2 regions of the Streptomyces sp. WAC04114 genome follow, and region 2 is predicted to be linked to the other one. Evidence: riboswitches for the same ligand, from Rfam matches in the RefSeq annotation. Region 2 holds a riboswitch; the other holds the start of a gene.
The links. Region 2 has a riboswitch for glycine ahead of gcvT (glycine cleavage system aminomethyltransferase GcvT). Riboswitches for the same ligand answer to the same signal wherever they lie in the genome.

Region 1 (7,290 bases), on a different contig from region 2:
GGGGGAGCGGCAGCGGTCGGAAGAGTCGTGTGGGCGGTCCGGCGGACGGTGTGGTCCGTGACGGGGCCGCCCGCCGTTCGTGTGAGGGGTGAAATGCCCGCATGTGCCGGAGGCGCGTGAGAGCGTCATACGGCTCGTGCCGGACGCATTCGGCTAGCCTTTCCCCGCGACGGGGCACGGGAAACCACTCTCAGGGTGATTATCACTCGGCGTGGCGAGTGTGGCGATCGTTGACGCACCCCTGGTGACTGCCTACCGTCGAGAAGGCAGGTCAAGGACGGAGGTCGGCGTGAGAAGCAGCGGCGACGGTACGGCTGGGGGCGGCCCCGAGCGCAGTCTCAGGGCGAGCGGTCCGTACCCTCCCCCCGGCTCACGGCCCTTCCCGGGCGGGGGATGCCCCCAGCCCGGTGGTGCGGCCGATCACGCTCCGCAGCGACCGACAGCGGTGCCGAGCAGCGGAGGGACGACGTCCATGGCGTCCGAGCAGATCGGCTATCGCGGCCCCACGGCCTGCGCGGCCGCCGGTATCACCTACCGGCAGTTGGACTACTGGGCGCGCACCGGGCTCGTCGAGCCGAGCGTGCGCCCCGCCTACGGGTCCGGGACGCAGCGGCTGTACAGCTTCCGGGACGTGGTGGTCCTGAAGATCGTCAAGCGGTTCCTCGACACCGGGGTGTCGCTGCAGAACATCCGCACGGCCGTCCAGCACCTCAGGGAACGCGGTTTCAGCGATCTGGAGCGCATGACGCTGATGAGCGACGGCGCGACGGTCTACGAGTGCACCTCGCCCGATGAGGTCCATGCCCTGCTCCAGGGCGGCCAGGGCGTGTTCGGGATCGCCGTGGGCGTGGTGTGGCGGGACGTCGAGAGCGCCCTGTCCCAGCTGCACGGTGAGCGTGTCGACACCGGCGAGACCCTGGTGGGGCCCAATCCGGCGGACGAGCTGGCGCGCCGGCGGAACCGGGCCGTCTGAGCCGTCGAGCGACGCGGGATGTACGCGGTCGCAGGAGGCGGGACGTTTCCGCGCCCGGGCGTAGGCGGTTTCCGGTGGGGTGCCAGGGGGTGCCGCAGCGGTTTCCGGTGGGGCATCGGGGGCTGCCGCGCGGGGCGTTGTCAGTGGCGTAGGGCAGCATCGGAGTTGTGAGAACCGCGCCCACGATCCTGCATCTCGACATGGATGCCTTCTTCGCTTCGGTGGAGCAGGCGTCCAAGCCGAGTCTGCGTGGGAAGGCCGTGGTCGTGGGCGGGCTCGGGCCTCGTGGGGTGGTGGCGACCGCGTCGTACGAGGCGAGGGTCTTCGGGGTGCATTCGGCGATGCCCATGGGGCAGGCCCGGCGCCTCGCGCCCAATGCCGCGTATCTCGTGCCGCGCTTCACTCTCTACAAGTCGATCAGCGAGCGGGTGATGGAGCTGCTGCGCGCGCTGTCGCCTCTGGTGGAGCCGCTGAGTCTGGACGAGGCGTTCGTGGACCTGGAGGCCGGGGGAGTGGCCTGGGACGAGTCGTCGGCGCGGCTGGCCGGGGTCAAGCTGCGCGCGGACATACGGGCTGTCACGGGGCTCACGGGATCGGTGGGGCTCGCCGCCTCCAAGATGCTCGCGAAGATCGCCTCGGAGGAGGCCAAGCCCGACGGACTGGTGGTGATCGAGCCGGGGACCGAGCGGGCGATGCTCGGGCCGATGTCGGTGCGGACGCTGCCCGGGGTGGGGCCGGCGACGGGGGACCATCTGAGGCGGGCCGGGATCACCACGGTCGAGGAGATCGTCGAAGCGGGCGAGGACGAGCTGGTCCGGCTGCTGGGGAAGGCGCACGGGCACGGTCTGTACGCCATGGCCCTGGCGCGTGACGACCGGCCGGTGGTGGCGGAGCGCGAGACGAAATCGGTGTCGGTCGAGGACACCTACGACGTGGACATCCATGACCGGACGCGGGTCGGGCTGGAGGTGCAGCGGCTCGCCGAGCGGTGTGTGCGCAGGCTGCGCGGGGCCGGGCTGTCGGGGCGGACGATCGTGCTGAAGGTGCGGCGGTACGACTTCTCGACGCTCACCCGGTCCGAGACGCTGCGCGGGCCCACGGATGATCCCGCGGTGATCCGCGAGGCGGCGGCCAGGCTGCTGGACTCGGTCGACACGACTGGTGGGGTGCGGCTCCTCGGGGTGGGGGTCAGCGGGCTCGCCGACTACACGCAGGAGGACCTGTTCGCCCAGGCGGCGGGGGAGCGGGCGGTCGCCGAGGGCCCGGTCGAGGAACACGCCGTGGCGGCGGCCGAGGAGCAGCCGTCGCTCGCCGAGCGGCGGTGGCCCGCCGGGCACGACGTGAGGCATGCCGCGTTCGGGCACGGATGGGTGCAGGGCAGCGGCCTCGGGCGGGTCACCGTACGGTTCGAGACGCCCGACTCGGAGCCCGGGCGGGTGCGGACGTTCCGGGTCGACGATCCGGACCTCGAGGCGGCGGATCCGTTGCCGTTGGTGTTACAGGGGCCAGGTCCAGATGGGGGAGGCGGCGGGCCCGGGGAGGAGACTCACGCCGTCTCGTCGGTGCCCGCGAGCTTGCCGAAGTCGTGGTCCGGCAGCGGGGGCGGGGCGGCGACGTCGAGACCGTAGTGGTGGTAGAGCTGCAGTTCCTGCTCGGGGGAGAGGTGGCGGCCGACGCCGAAGTCGGGGGCGTCCTTGATCAGGGCGCGTTCGAAGGGGACGTGGAGGGCGCCCTCGATCAGTTCGCTGGGCTCCAGGGGGACGAAGGCGTCCCTGCTGAACAGGCCGGTCCGTATGGCCGCCCACTCCGGTTCGCCGGTGGCGTCGTCGAGATAGACCTCGTCGATCGTGCCGATCCTGGTCCCGTTGCGGTCGAACGCCTTGCGGCCGATCAGGTTGCGCGGATCGATGTCGGTTCGCACGGGCCCTCCATATGGTCGCACCTCATCCGTAAACACTACAAAACGGTACAAGCGGGGATGCGGCCACTCGAAGGTTCGTGCGTTGACCTCGCTGGTACGCTGGCAGCGGCTGTTGACCCCGCGCGGGAGAGTCCTCCAGACATCATCGGAGGCGCCGAAGGAGCAAATCCTCCCCGGAATCTCTCAGGCTCACGTACCGCACGGACGAGGTCACTCTGGAAAGCAGGGCGGGTGTCGACGGCTTCCGCTCTCACCGACGGTGAAAGCCGGAGGCCTTCGGGCGATCCGGTGAAGCTCTCAGGTTGAGATGACAGAGGGGGAGGCCGTCCGGGTACCCGTGCCGTGGTGCCCCTCGCAGGTCGTGTCGACCAGGAGGCCTCCGTAATGACCGCCCACCGCATTCCGCTCTCCGAGCTCGAAGAGGCAGTCCCCTTCGAGCAGCGCCACATCGGCCCCGACCACGAGGCCTGCGCCAAGATGCTCGCCCAGGTCGGCTACGGCTCCCTCGACGAGCTCACGGCCGCCGCGGTACCCGCCGTGATCAAGAGCGCCGAGGCATTGGACCTCCCGGGCGCCCGCAGCGAGGCCGAGGTGATCGCCGAGCTGCGCTCCCTCGCCGACCGCAACCAGGTCCTCGGTTCCATGATCGGGCTCGGCTACTACGGCACCTTCACGCCGCCGGTCATCATGCGCAACGTCATGGAGAACCCGTCGTGGTACACGGCCTACACGCCGTACCAGCCGGAGATCTCGCAGGGCCGGCTGGAGGCGCTGCTGAACTTCCAGACGGTGGTCGCGGACCTGACCGGGCTGCCGACCTCCGGCGCCTCCCTGCTCGACGAGGGCACCGCGGCCGCCGAGGCCATGGCGCTGTCGCGGCGCCTGGGCAAGAACAAGAAGGGCCTGTTCCTGGTCGACGCGGACACGCTGCCGCAGACCATCGCCGTGATCCAGACGCGCGCCGAGCCGACCGGCGTCGAGATCGTCGTCGCCGACCTCAGCGAGGGCATCCCCGCCGAGATCGCCGAGCGCGAGATCAACGGCGTGCTGCTCCAGTACCCGGGTGCCTCCGGTGCCGTGCGGGACCTCAAGCCGGTCATCGACCGGGCGCACGAGCTCGGGGCGCTGGTCACCGTCGCCGCCGATCTGCTGGCGCTGATGCTGCTGAAGTCGCCTGGTGAGCTCGGGGCGGACATCGCCGTCGGCACGACGCAGCGCTTCGGCGTCCCGATGGGCTTCGGCGGCCCGCACGCCGGCTACATGGCGGTCCAGGACAAGATGGCGCGCAGCCTGCCGGGGCGGCTCGTCGGCGTGTCCGTGGACGCCGACGGCAACAAGGCCTACCGGCTGGCGCTGCAGACGCGCGAGCAGCACATCCGCCGTGAGAAGGCGACCAGCAACATCTGCACCGCGCAGGTGCTGCTCGCCGTCATGGCCGGCATGTACGCCGTCTACCACGGCCCGGAGGGCCTGAAGGGCATCGCCCGTCGCACCCACCGGTACGCCACGGTCCTGGCCGCCGGGCTCGCGAGCGGCGGCGTCGAGGTCGTGCACGGAGCCTACTTCGACACCCTGACCGTGCGGGTCGAGGGCCGGGCCGCCGAGGTCGTGGCCGCCGCCCGGGACAACGGGGTCAATCTGCGGCTCGTCGACGCCGACCACGTCTCGATCGCCTGTGACGAGACCACCACGCGCGCCCAGCTGCGCGCCGTGTGGGCCGCCTTCGGTGTCGAAGGCGTCGTCGAGGCGCTGGACGCGGCCACCGGGGACGGACTCCCGGCCGCGCTGCTGCGGACCGACGACTACCTGACGCACCCCGTCTTCCACCAGCACCGCTCCGAGACCGCCATGCTGCGCTACCTGCGCAAGCTGGCCGACCGCGACTACGCGCTCGACCGGGGCATGATCCCGCTGGGCTCCTGCACCATGAAGCTCAACGCGACCACCGAGATGGAGCCGGTCACCTGGCCCGAGTTCGGTCAGTTGCACCCCTTCGCGCCCGCCGAGCAGGCCGGGGGCTACCTCACGCTCATCCACGAGCTGGAGGACCGGCTCGCCGAGGTCACCGGCTACGACAAGGTCTCCCTCCAGCCGAACGCCGGGTCGCAGGGCGAGCTGGCCGGTCTGCTCGCCGTCCGCGGGTACCACCGGGCCAACGGGGACGAGCAGCGCACCGTCTGCCTGATCCCGTCGTCCGCGCACGGCACCAACGCCGCCAGCGCCGTGATGGCCGGCATGAAGGTCGTCGTCGTCAAGACCGCCGAGGACGGCGAGATCGACGTCGAGGATCTGCGGGCCAAGATCGAGCAGTACGGCGACCAGCTGGCCGTGCTCATGATCACGTACCCGTCCACGCACGGTGTGTTCGAGGAGCACGTCGCCGACATCTGCGCGCAGGTACACGAGGCGGGCGGGCAGGTCTACGTCGACGGTGCCAACCTCAACGCGCTCGTCGGGCTCGCCAAGCCGGGGCACTTCGGTGGCGACGTCTCGCACCTGAACCTGCACAAGACCTTCTGCATCCCGCACGGCGGCGGCGGTCCCGGCGTCGGCCCGGTCGCGGTGCGCGAGCACCTCGCGCCCTACCTGCCGAACCACCCGCTGCAGCCCGAGGCCGGCCCGGAGACGGGCGTCGGGCCCATCTCGGCGGCCCCCTGGGGCTCCGCCGGCATCCTGCCCATCTCGTGGGCGTACGTCCGGCTGATGGGCGGCGAGGGGCTGAAGCGGGCCACGCAGGTGGCCGTGCTCAGCGCCAACTACATCGCCAAGCGTCTGGAGCCGCACTACCCGGTGCTCTACACCGGCCCCGGCGGTCTCGTCGCGCACGAGTGCATCATCGACCTGCGGCCCCTCACCAAGGCGACCGGCGTGAGCGTCGACGACGTCGCCAAGCGGCTGATCGACTACGGCTTCCACGCGCCGACCATGTCGTTCCCGGTCGCCGGGACGCTGATGATCGAGCCGACCGAGTCGGAGGACCTGGCGGAGCTCGACCGCTTCTGCGAGGCGATGATCGCCATCCGCGCGGAGATCGAGAAGGTCGGCTCCGGCGAGTGGCCCGCGGAGGACAACCCGCTGCGCGGCGCCCCGCACACCGCCGGCGCGCTCGCCGGGGCGTGGGAGCACGCCTACAGCCGTGAGGAGGCCGTCTTCCCGGCCGGGGTGTCGACCGCCGACAAGTACTGGCCGCCGGTGCGCCGCATCGACCAGGCCTTCGGCGACCGGAACCTCGTCTGCTCCTGCCCGCCGCTGGACGCGTACGAGGACTGACGGACGGGCCGAACGGCCGGCTGGTCACAGGGAGGGGCTCCGCGGTGCGGGGCCCCTCCCGTCGTTCACCGGCGCGTCACGCGGTGGTGAGTGATACCTCGGTCGCCTTGATCAGCGCGACGACGGGGGTCCCGGGCGTGAGGGCCAGGTCCTCCGCCGCGTCCCGGGTGATCGCCGCGGTCAGTTCACCGCCCTCCACCGTGACGCGGACCGATGCCATGGCCTCACCGGCGGTGAGGCCGGTGATCCTGCCGGGGAGCTGGTTGCGGATCGACAGGCCCTCGATGGGCGCGGTCGCGAGGGAGACCTCCGTCGACTTCATCAGGGCGCACACGGGGGTGCCCGGGGTGAGACGGAGGTCCTGCGCGGCTTCGCGGGTGATCGCCGCGGTGAGGTCCTGGCCGCCGGCGAGGCGGACCCTGACCGTCGCCATGGCCTCGCCGGGGGTGACGGCGGTGACGGTGCCGGGGAGCTGGTTGCGGATGCTCAGGCTCATGGGTGCACGGTAGCCCGGTGGGGAGTGTTGGGCCTGGTATGTGCCTGTTTGTCTCCTCCTCTCCCCAGGCCTCAGACGCGGTCGATGTGGACGTTCGTCGACTTCACGCGGGCCGTCGCTTCCATGCCGACCTCCAGGCCCAGTTCCTCCACCGCCTCGCGGGTGAGCAGGGAGACGAGCCGGTGCGGGCCGGCCTGGATCTCCACCTGGGCGGCGACGTCACCGAGCTTGATCGCGGTGACGATGCCGGGGAAGGCGTTGCGGGCCGAGGTGTACGGGGTGTCCTCCTCGGCGGCGCCGGATCGGGCGAGTTCGACCGAGAAGGCGGCCAGGTCCCGCCCGTCGACGAGCCGTCGCCCGGCCTCGTCGCGGTGGGTCGTGATGCGGCCCGCGTCTGCCCAGCGGCGGGCGGTGTCCGGGCTCACGCCGAGCAGCCGTGCTGCCTGGCCGATCGTGTAGGACTGCATGCCGGTCACGATAGGGGCGGGGCGAGGGAACGGTGGATGCGGGGCTGGCCGTTGGGTATAACGCGATATGGCGTTAGTGGTCGAATGGGCGTGCCCGGTGGCGTGCCCGGGAATCGGGGGTGGAGTGATGGCGGCCGAGATCGCGCGGGCTGGTGGATCGCCC
Region 2 (7,290 bases):
GATCGTCCGGTCGTCCGGCGTCTCGATGGACTTGATGCCCTCGGCGGACTTGTCCTTGTAGGGACCCTGGTACTTGTCACCGCCCTCGAGGTACGCCTTGAAGTACGTCGGGCCGTTGGACAGTGCCTCGGGCGCGAAGTTGGAGCGCTCGATGGCGTACTTGACGTCCTTGGACGTCACCGGGGTGCCGTCCTGGAACTTCACACCCGCACGCAGCTTGTACGTCCAGGTCTTGGCGTCCGGGCTGGACTTGCCGAGTCCCTCGGCGAGGTCCGGCACGACCTCCAGGCCTTCCTTGCCCGCCGCCGGCTTGAACGTGGTGAGCGTCCGGCCGTAGAGGCGGGAGAAGTTCTGCACCCAGCCGTAGTACGTGTTGCCCGGGTCGAGGGAGTCCGGCACGTCCGAGTGCTCGTACGTGACCGTCCCTCCCTTCTTGTCCGACGCGTTGACGATCGAGTTCAGCGCGGCGTCCTTCTTGCCGTTGCCTCCCCCGTCGTTGTCGTCACCTCCGCCGCCGCACGCGGCAGCACCCAGCGACAGTGCCAGGACCGACGCAACGCCGGCGGTCACCCTTCTCGTCTTCACCTGAGGAAGCCCCCTCATTAGATGGATCACTTGCTGCGAGGGTCGAGGGCGTCACGCAGCCCGTCACCCAGCAGGTTGAAGGCCAGGACGGTGATGAAGATCGCCAGTCCGGGCACGAACATGTACTGCGGATCAGCCGTGTAGAGATCCACAGCGTTGCTGAGCATGCCGCCCCAGGAAGCCTGCGGCGGAGCGATACCGACGCCGAGGAAGCTCAGCGCGGCCTCGAACAGGATGTTCGTCGGGATGATCAGCGTCGAGTAGACGAGGATCGGCGCGACGAGGTTCGGGAGGAGCTCCCGGAACAGGACGTACGGGCCGCGTGCCCCGAGGCTCGTGGCGGCCTCGATGAACTCCCGCTTGCGCAGGGTCATCGTCTGGGCGCGCACGATGCGGCCGATGTACGGCCAGCTGAAGAAGCCGATCACGAAGATCAGCACACAGATGCGCAGCGGCAGGCCTTCGAGGCCGAAGAACCCGTCCTGCACCGAGGCGGAGATCGAGATCGCGAACAGCAGCAGGGGGAAGGCCAGGAACGTGTCCATGAGCCTGCTGATCACACTGTCGATCCAGCCGCCGTAGTAGCCGGCGACGACACCGAGCACGGTGCCGATGCACACGGACAGCAGCGTGGCGCCGCCCGCGACCAGGAGGGAGACCCAGGAGCCGTCGATGATGCGGGCGAGCATGTCACGGCCGTACTGGGGGTCCACGCCGAGCGGGTGGTCCCAACTCATCCCTCCCCAGCCGCCCTTGGGTGCGAGCAGCGCGGGGTCGATGAGGTCCTGGTTGAACTTGTTGGGATCGAGGTTGAAGATCCACTGGATCGGCTTGGAGAACACCGCCAGCAGCGTGAGCAGGATGACGACGATGCCGCCCGCCATCGCCACCTTGTCCCGCTTGAAGCGCATCCAGGCGATCTGGGTGAGCGAGCGACCCTCGATCTGGCTCTTCTTGACCCCGGAGAGCACGGCCTCGGGCTGTGCTCCGGCTTCCGCCCCGGTGGTCTCGATGGGTGCGGTCACGGTGCGATTGACCCCTCTCGGGCCGGCGATCGCCGAGCCCCTGGCTGCCGCTGTAGCGGTTTTGTTTGTCTCGTACACAAGACCGACCGGGCCCGTGTCTTGCGGGGAGTCTTCAACGCTTTGGCGATCTGTTGCCAGACTTGGCGGTGAAAGGATGCGTAAACGTGATGCTGTCTGGGGGGTTCCGTTATCCGGACAGCGGGTAGCGGGGGTCGGACGCGCCAAGACAGGGGCATTCTAGGACATACTGGCGCTTTCCTCCCCTATCTACGCGCGGAGAGCTGAGCGGTTGTCGCCTTCGGGGGTGGTGCGAGAGGGGCTCCGGGGGGCGACTTCGAGCCGGTCAGTACCGGCCATGCGCGGGAGGGTATCCGTAGCCGGAGACCGGGGCCTGGACGGGGGCGGTGGCGTGGGCCTCGCGGTCGTAGAACGGGCGGGCCTTCGCACGCAGCCACATGGCCACCGGGTCGTGTTCGTCGGACATGGCGACGGTCGACACGGGGAGCCCGTCCGGCACGGCGCCGAGGGACTGCTGCATCATCGCGCGCACCGAGTCCACGGCCGGCGGCGAGGTGTCGTACACATCCAGTCCGATGGCGAGGTACGGCGCCCCGAGCGCGGGCTGCACCCAGGCCCGGCGCAACGACCGGACGGCCGGGGTGCGGTGGGCGTTCTGCGCGAGCAGGGCGTAGAACTGCGGGATCTCGATGGCGGGTTCGGACAGCCGCAGGGGGCCGGCGGGCTGGCGGTCCAGGCCCGTGGCGATTCTGCGCAGGTCCAGCCAGGGGATGCCGACGCCGCCGCCGGGGGCGTGCGGGTTGAGCCAGAGGCCGTAGTGGTCGGGGTAGAGGGCGCGGGCGACGTCGACCCCGTCGACCACCTCGTAGGAGCGGTTCCAGCCGCTGGCGGAGAGCTCCTGGGCGGAGGTCACACAGGGGGCGTAGCCGCAGCCGTCGACGTCCATGTTTCCGTACTGGGCGTCGGGGGAGCCGGCCTGCCCGTGCCACAGGAGCATCCAGATCTGGCCGCTGTGCGGGGTCGCGAGCGCGCGCAGGAGTGCCTCGTAGGCGTCGTAACGCCCGGGCGTGACCTGGCGCAGCATGTGCTCGACCTGTCCGGCCGCGGCCGTGCCGCTCGCGCTCACCTTTACCGCCCCTTCGTACACCGCCTCGACGGTGTCCTAGCTTAAGCCCGCGGGGGAGCGGCGGGGATTTGTGCCGTCGGGCGGGTGCGGGTCGTGTGTGGTTGACCGCGCCCACGCGGCGGAGCCGCACGGCGATACGGCCCCGCGCCCCTGGGGCGCTGCCCTAACGCTGGTAGAAGGGCCGGACCCGCTCCCGCATCCACGCTCCCACCGGGTCCTCCGCCACGTCCAGGAGGACGAGGTTGACCTGCCAGGGGGCCGGGACGGCAGTGACGGCCCGGGTGAGGGCGTCCAGGGGCAGGGCGCGCAGGTCGCCTTCCCACTGGGAGAGTTCGACGCCGACGAACATCACCGGGTCGGCGGTCTCGATCGCGGCGAGGCAGCGGCGGGCCGTGACGACGACGCCGGTCGCCTCGAACTCGGTGGAGGCGGCGGCGAGGAAGTCCACCGGGTCGTCCTGCCAGTCGGGCTCGAAGAGGCGGACCCGGCCGCCGCTCGCGGGACCGTCCAGCGGGGTCCGGCCGGCCCGGCACAGCTCGGCCACGGCGGGCGGCGGGAGCGGGATGCCCACCACACCGCCCGGGTTGACGGCTATGCCGGCGTGCGGGGGCAGGCCCCGGGCGAACTCCACGGCGGGCGCGATGGTGTACGACATGTGGGAGCCGACGACCTGGCGGAACTGCTCCTCGGAGCTGAACACCGGCACGAACGCCTGGCCGTCGATCTCGATGCCGGGCAGGTCGAGGGGGCCGCTGTGCGGGCCGCCGCCGCTGGGCAGCGGGATCCACACGAAGCTCCGGCCGAGCACCTCGACGATCCGCCCGCCGGCCGCCGGCCCGGCGCCGAGGGAGGCCGAGAGCACCTCCTCCAGCTCGTTGCCGGGCCAACCGCCGTGCGGGTGCGTCTGCGTCTGCGCCGGGAAGTCCGCGGAGAAGTCCGCCGGGATGTCCATCTGCCTACCGCCTGCCTGGAACCACTGCTGTGGCTCAAAAGGCTAACGGCTGACGGACGCCCGGGGGCATCGGGAACCGGGACTGCGCGGGACGGCGCGGGCTCAGCCCGTGAAGCCGATTCTGTGCAGGGCGTTCGCCGTGTCCCGGTCGGCGAGGACGGCCGAGCCGCAGCCGGTGGGGAGGTCGCCGCGCTCGACCGCGCGAAGGAGGCGGTTGCTCGCCGCGCGGTGGCGCAGGAACGCGTAGCGCGAGACGCCGCGGCCGCGGTCGCGCTGACCGGCCAGGGCCTGCTCGGGGGTGACGTCGAGGAGGAGCAGGTGGAGCGTGCCGCCCCGGCGGCGGGCCTCGCGGGCGAGCCAGCGGCGGACCCAGGCCTGGGTGCCGCAGTCGTGCACGACGACGCCGTCCCCGGTGCGCAGGGCGCGGCGCAGCCCGGCGTAGTGGGAGAGGCGGACGAGGGGGCGGTAGAGCGCGTACGGCAGGGCGCGCGGCATGCGGCGCTCCCAGCGGTCGCGGGTGTCCTGGGAGTCGATGCGCCGGCCCGGCACGGTGCGCCGCATCAGCGTCGACTTGCCGCTGCCGGGCAGGCCCGTGACCACGACGAGGTCGCGGGGGCCGAACAGCAGCGCGTGCGGGCCGCCCCCGGGGCGGTCGCGCAGGTCGCGGACGACCGGCGCCGGCGCCGGGGCGCGGACCGCCCGGACCGGAGCTGCGGCCGGCTGCTCGGGCGGCGCGATGCCCGTCGTCGCGTACGCGGTGGTCCTGTTCACCGTGATCGTCCTCCCCTGGGGCCAGGTACGGAGTCCCATCCCCGCCGAGTGTAAAGAGAAGGTAATGCGGCAGGCCTCTCATTTACGTTCTCGTCCTGCAACAGGGCTGCTACAGGTCGCTGTGTCCGGCGCGCGGGACTCGTGCACTCCCTGTGAAAGGTCCCCCTGCCGCGCCGGAAGGATGCGTGCAATGATGTGCGCGCCAACTGCATACCGGCCGTTTGAATCCGCGCGGGAGAGTCCCCAGCACCGCAAGAGCTGGGGCGCCGAAGGAGCAAGTCCCTCCCTTGAATCTCTCAGGCCCCGTTACCGCGCGGGCGAGGCACATCTGAAAAGCGAGTCACCGGCCACCGGTGGCTCCACCCAAGGTGCAAGCCGTGTCCCGTGTGGTCATGGCGAACCTCTCAGGTTCCGATGACAGATGGGGAGGAACGACCTCGCCCTCCCCCACGCTCGGCTTCGCTCGCGCGGGAGGGACCCCCATTTGCCTTGGGAGACGACCGACCGTGAGCAGTACAGGAGAACTCCGTCACACCGCGCTCGATGCCCTGCATCGTTCGCTCGGCGCGACGATGACCGACTTCGCCGGCTGGGACATGCCCCTGCGCTACGGCTCCGAGCGCGACGAGCACATCGCCGTGCGCACGAAGGCCGGCCTCTTCGACCTCTCCCACATGGGCGAGATCACCGTCACCGGACCGCAGGCCGCCGCGCTGCTGGACTTCGCCCTGGTGGGCAACATCGGGGGCGTGAAGCCGGGCCGGGCCCGCTACACCATGATCTGCCGGGCCGACGGCGGCATCCTGGACGACCTGATCGTCTACCGCCTCGGCGAGAGCGAGTACATGGTCGTCGCGAACGCCTCCAACGCCCAGGTGGTGCTGGACGCGCTGACCGAGCGCGCCGCCGGCTTCGACGCCGAGGTGCGCGACGACCGGGACGCCTACGCGCTGCTCGCCGTCCAGGGGCCGCAGTCGCCGGGGATCCTGAAGTCCCTGACCGACGCCGACCTCGACGGCCTGAAGTACTACGCCGGGCTGCCCGGCACGGTCGCGGGCGTCCCGGCCCTGATCGCCCGGACCGGCTACACCGGCGAGGACGGCTTCGAGCTGTTCGTGAAGCCGGAGCACGCGGTCGAGCTGTGGCAGGCCCTGACCAAGGCCGGCGAGGGCGTCGGCCTCGTCCCGTGCGGGCTGTCCTGCCGCGACACGCTGCGCCTGGAGGCGGGCATGCCGCTGTACGGGCACGAGCTGACGACCTCCCTCACGCCCTTCGACGCCGGGCTCGGCCGGGTGGTGAAGTTCGAGAAGGAGGGCGACTTCGTGGGGCGTGAGGCCCTGCGCGAGGCCGCGGAGAACGCGAATCACGAGCCGCCGCGCGTGCTGGTCGGCCTGATCGCCGAGGGCCGCCGGGTCCCGCGCGCCGGGTACGCGGTCGTCGCCGAGGGCAAGGTGATCGGCGAGGTCACCTCCGGGGCCCCCTCCCCCACGCTGGGCAAGCCGATCGCGATGGCCTACGTCGACGCCATGTACTCCACGCCGGGCACGGCCGGTGTCGGTGTGGACATCCGGGGCAGTCACGAGCCGTACGAGGTCGTGGCGCTGCCGTTCTACAAGCGCCAGAAGTAGACACTGGCCGAAGGGCCGCGGCAGCGACCCCGTGCCCGTCGTCCCAGCTCACCAGCAGTCCCCCTTTCCACAGCACTCCCGCGCGTACAGGAGAATCCAGGCCATGAGCAACCCCAAAGAGCTGCGCTACAGCAAGGAGCACGAGTGGCTGTCGGCCGCCGAGGACGGCGTCTCGACGGTCGGCATCACGGAGCACGCGGCCAACGCGCTCGGTGACGTCGTGTTCGTCCAGCTTCCCGAGGTGGGCGACTCGGTGTCCGCCGGCGAGACCTGCGGCGAGCTGGAGTCGACCAAGTCGGTGTCCGACCTGTACTCCCCGGTCTCCGGTGAGATCACCGAGGTCAACGAGGACGTCGTGAACGACCCGTCGCTGGTGAACTCGGCCCCCTTCGAGGGCGGCTGGCTGTTCAAGGTGCGGGTCACGGACGAGCCGGGCGACCTGCTCTCCGCCGACGAGTACACCGCGTTCTCCGCGGGCTGAGGGAGTCGTATGTCCGTCCTGAACACACCCCTGCACGAGCTCGACCCGGCGGTCGCCGCCGCGGTCGACGCCGAGCTGCACCGTCAGCAGTCCACGCTGGAGATGATCGCCTCGGAGAACTTCGCTCCGGTCGCGGTCATGGAGGCGCAGGGCTCGGTCCTCACCAACAAGTACGCCGAGGGCTACCCCGGCCGCCGCTACTACGGCGGCTGCGAGCACGTCGACGTGGTCGAGCAGATCGCGATCGACCGCGTCAAGGAGCTGTTCGGCGCCGAGCACGCCAACGTCCAGCCGCACTCGGGCGCCCAGGCCAACGCCGCCGCGATGTTCGCGCTGCTCAAGCCGGGCGACACCATCATGGGGCTGAACCTCGCGCACGGCGGGCACCTGACCCACGGCATGAAGATCAACTTCTCCGGCAAGCTCTACGACGTCGTCGCCTACCACGTGGGCGACGACGGCCGGGTGGACATGGCCGAGGTCGAGCGGCTGGCCAAGGAGTCCAAGCCGAAGCTGATCGTCGCCGGCTGGTCGGCCTACCCGCGGCAGCTGGACTTCGCCGCGTTCCGCCGGATCGCGGACGAGGTCGGCGCGTACCTGATGGTCGACATGGCCCACTTCGCCGGGCTGGTCGCGGCCGGGCTGCACCCGAACCCGGTGCCGCACGCGCACGTGGTCACCACCACGACCCACAAGACCCTCGG

Region 1: it holds a riboswitch for glycine, as region 2 does, so the genes downstream of both, gcvP (aminomethyl-transferring glycine dehydrogenase) here and gcvT (glycine cleavage system aminomethyltransferase GcvT) in region 2, are expected to answer to the same signal.

What each region holds. Positions count from the first base shown of each region.
Region 1 covers NZ_JAIGQA010000138.1:8,298-15,587, forward strand. The annotation lists gene K4G64_RS28495 (MerR family transcriptional regulator) at 290-973, shown strand; gene K4G64_RS28500 (DNA polymerase IV) at 1,141-2,601, shown strand; gene K4G64_RS28505 (PRC-barrel domain-containing protein) at 2,520-2,894, opposite strand; glycine riboswitch at 3,008-3,103, shown strand; gene gcvP (aminomethyl-transferring glycine dehydrogenase) at 3,279-6,164, shown strand; gene K4G64_RS28515 (molybdopterin-binding protein) at 6,241-6,660, opposite strand; gene K4G64_RS28520 (molybdopterin-binding protein) at 6,732-7,127, opposite strand; gene K4G64_RS28525 (DUF1707 domain-containing protein) at 7,255-7,290, shown strand, end outside.
Region 2 covers NZ_JAIGQA010000018.1:27,458-34,747, reverse strand. The annotation lists gene K4G64_RS08025 (ABC transporter substrate-binding protein) at 1-603, opposite strand, end outside; gene K4G64_RS08020 (ABC transporter permease) at 612-1,610, opposite strand; gene K4G64_RS08015 (enhanced serine sensitivity protein SseB C-terminal domain-containing protein) at 1,954-2,754, opposite strand; gene K4G64_RS08010 (enhanced serine sensitivity protein SseB) at 2,918-3,706, opposite strand; gene K4G64_RS08005 (AAA family ATPase) at 3,809-4,477, opposite strand; glycine riboswitch at 4,700-4,799, shown strand; gene gcvT (glycine cleavage system aminomethyltransferase GcvT) at 4,984-6,105, shown strand; gene gcvH (glycine cleavage system protein GcvH) at 6,209-6,586, shown strand; gene glyA (serine hydroxymethyltransferase) at 6,596-7,290, shown strand, end outside.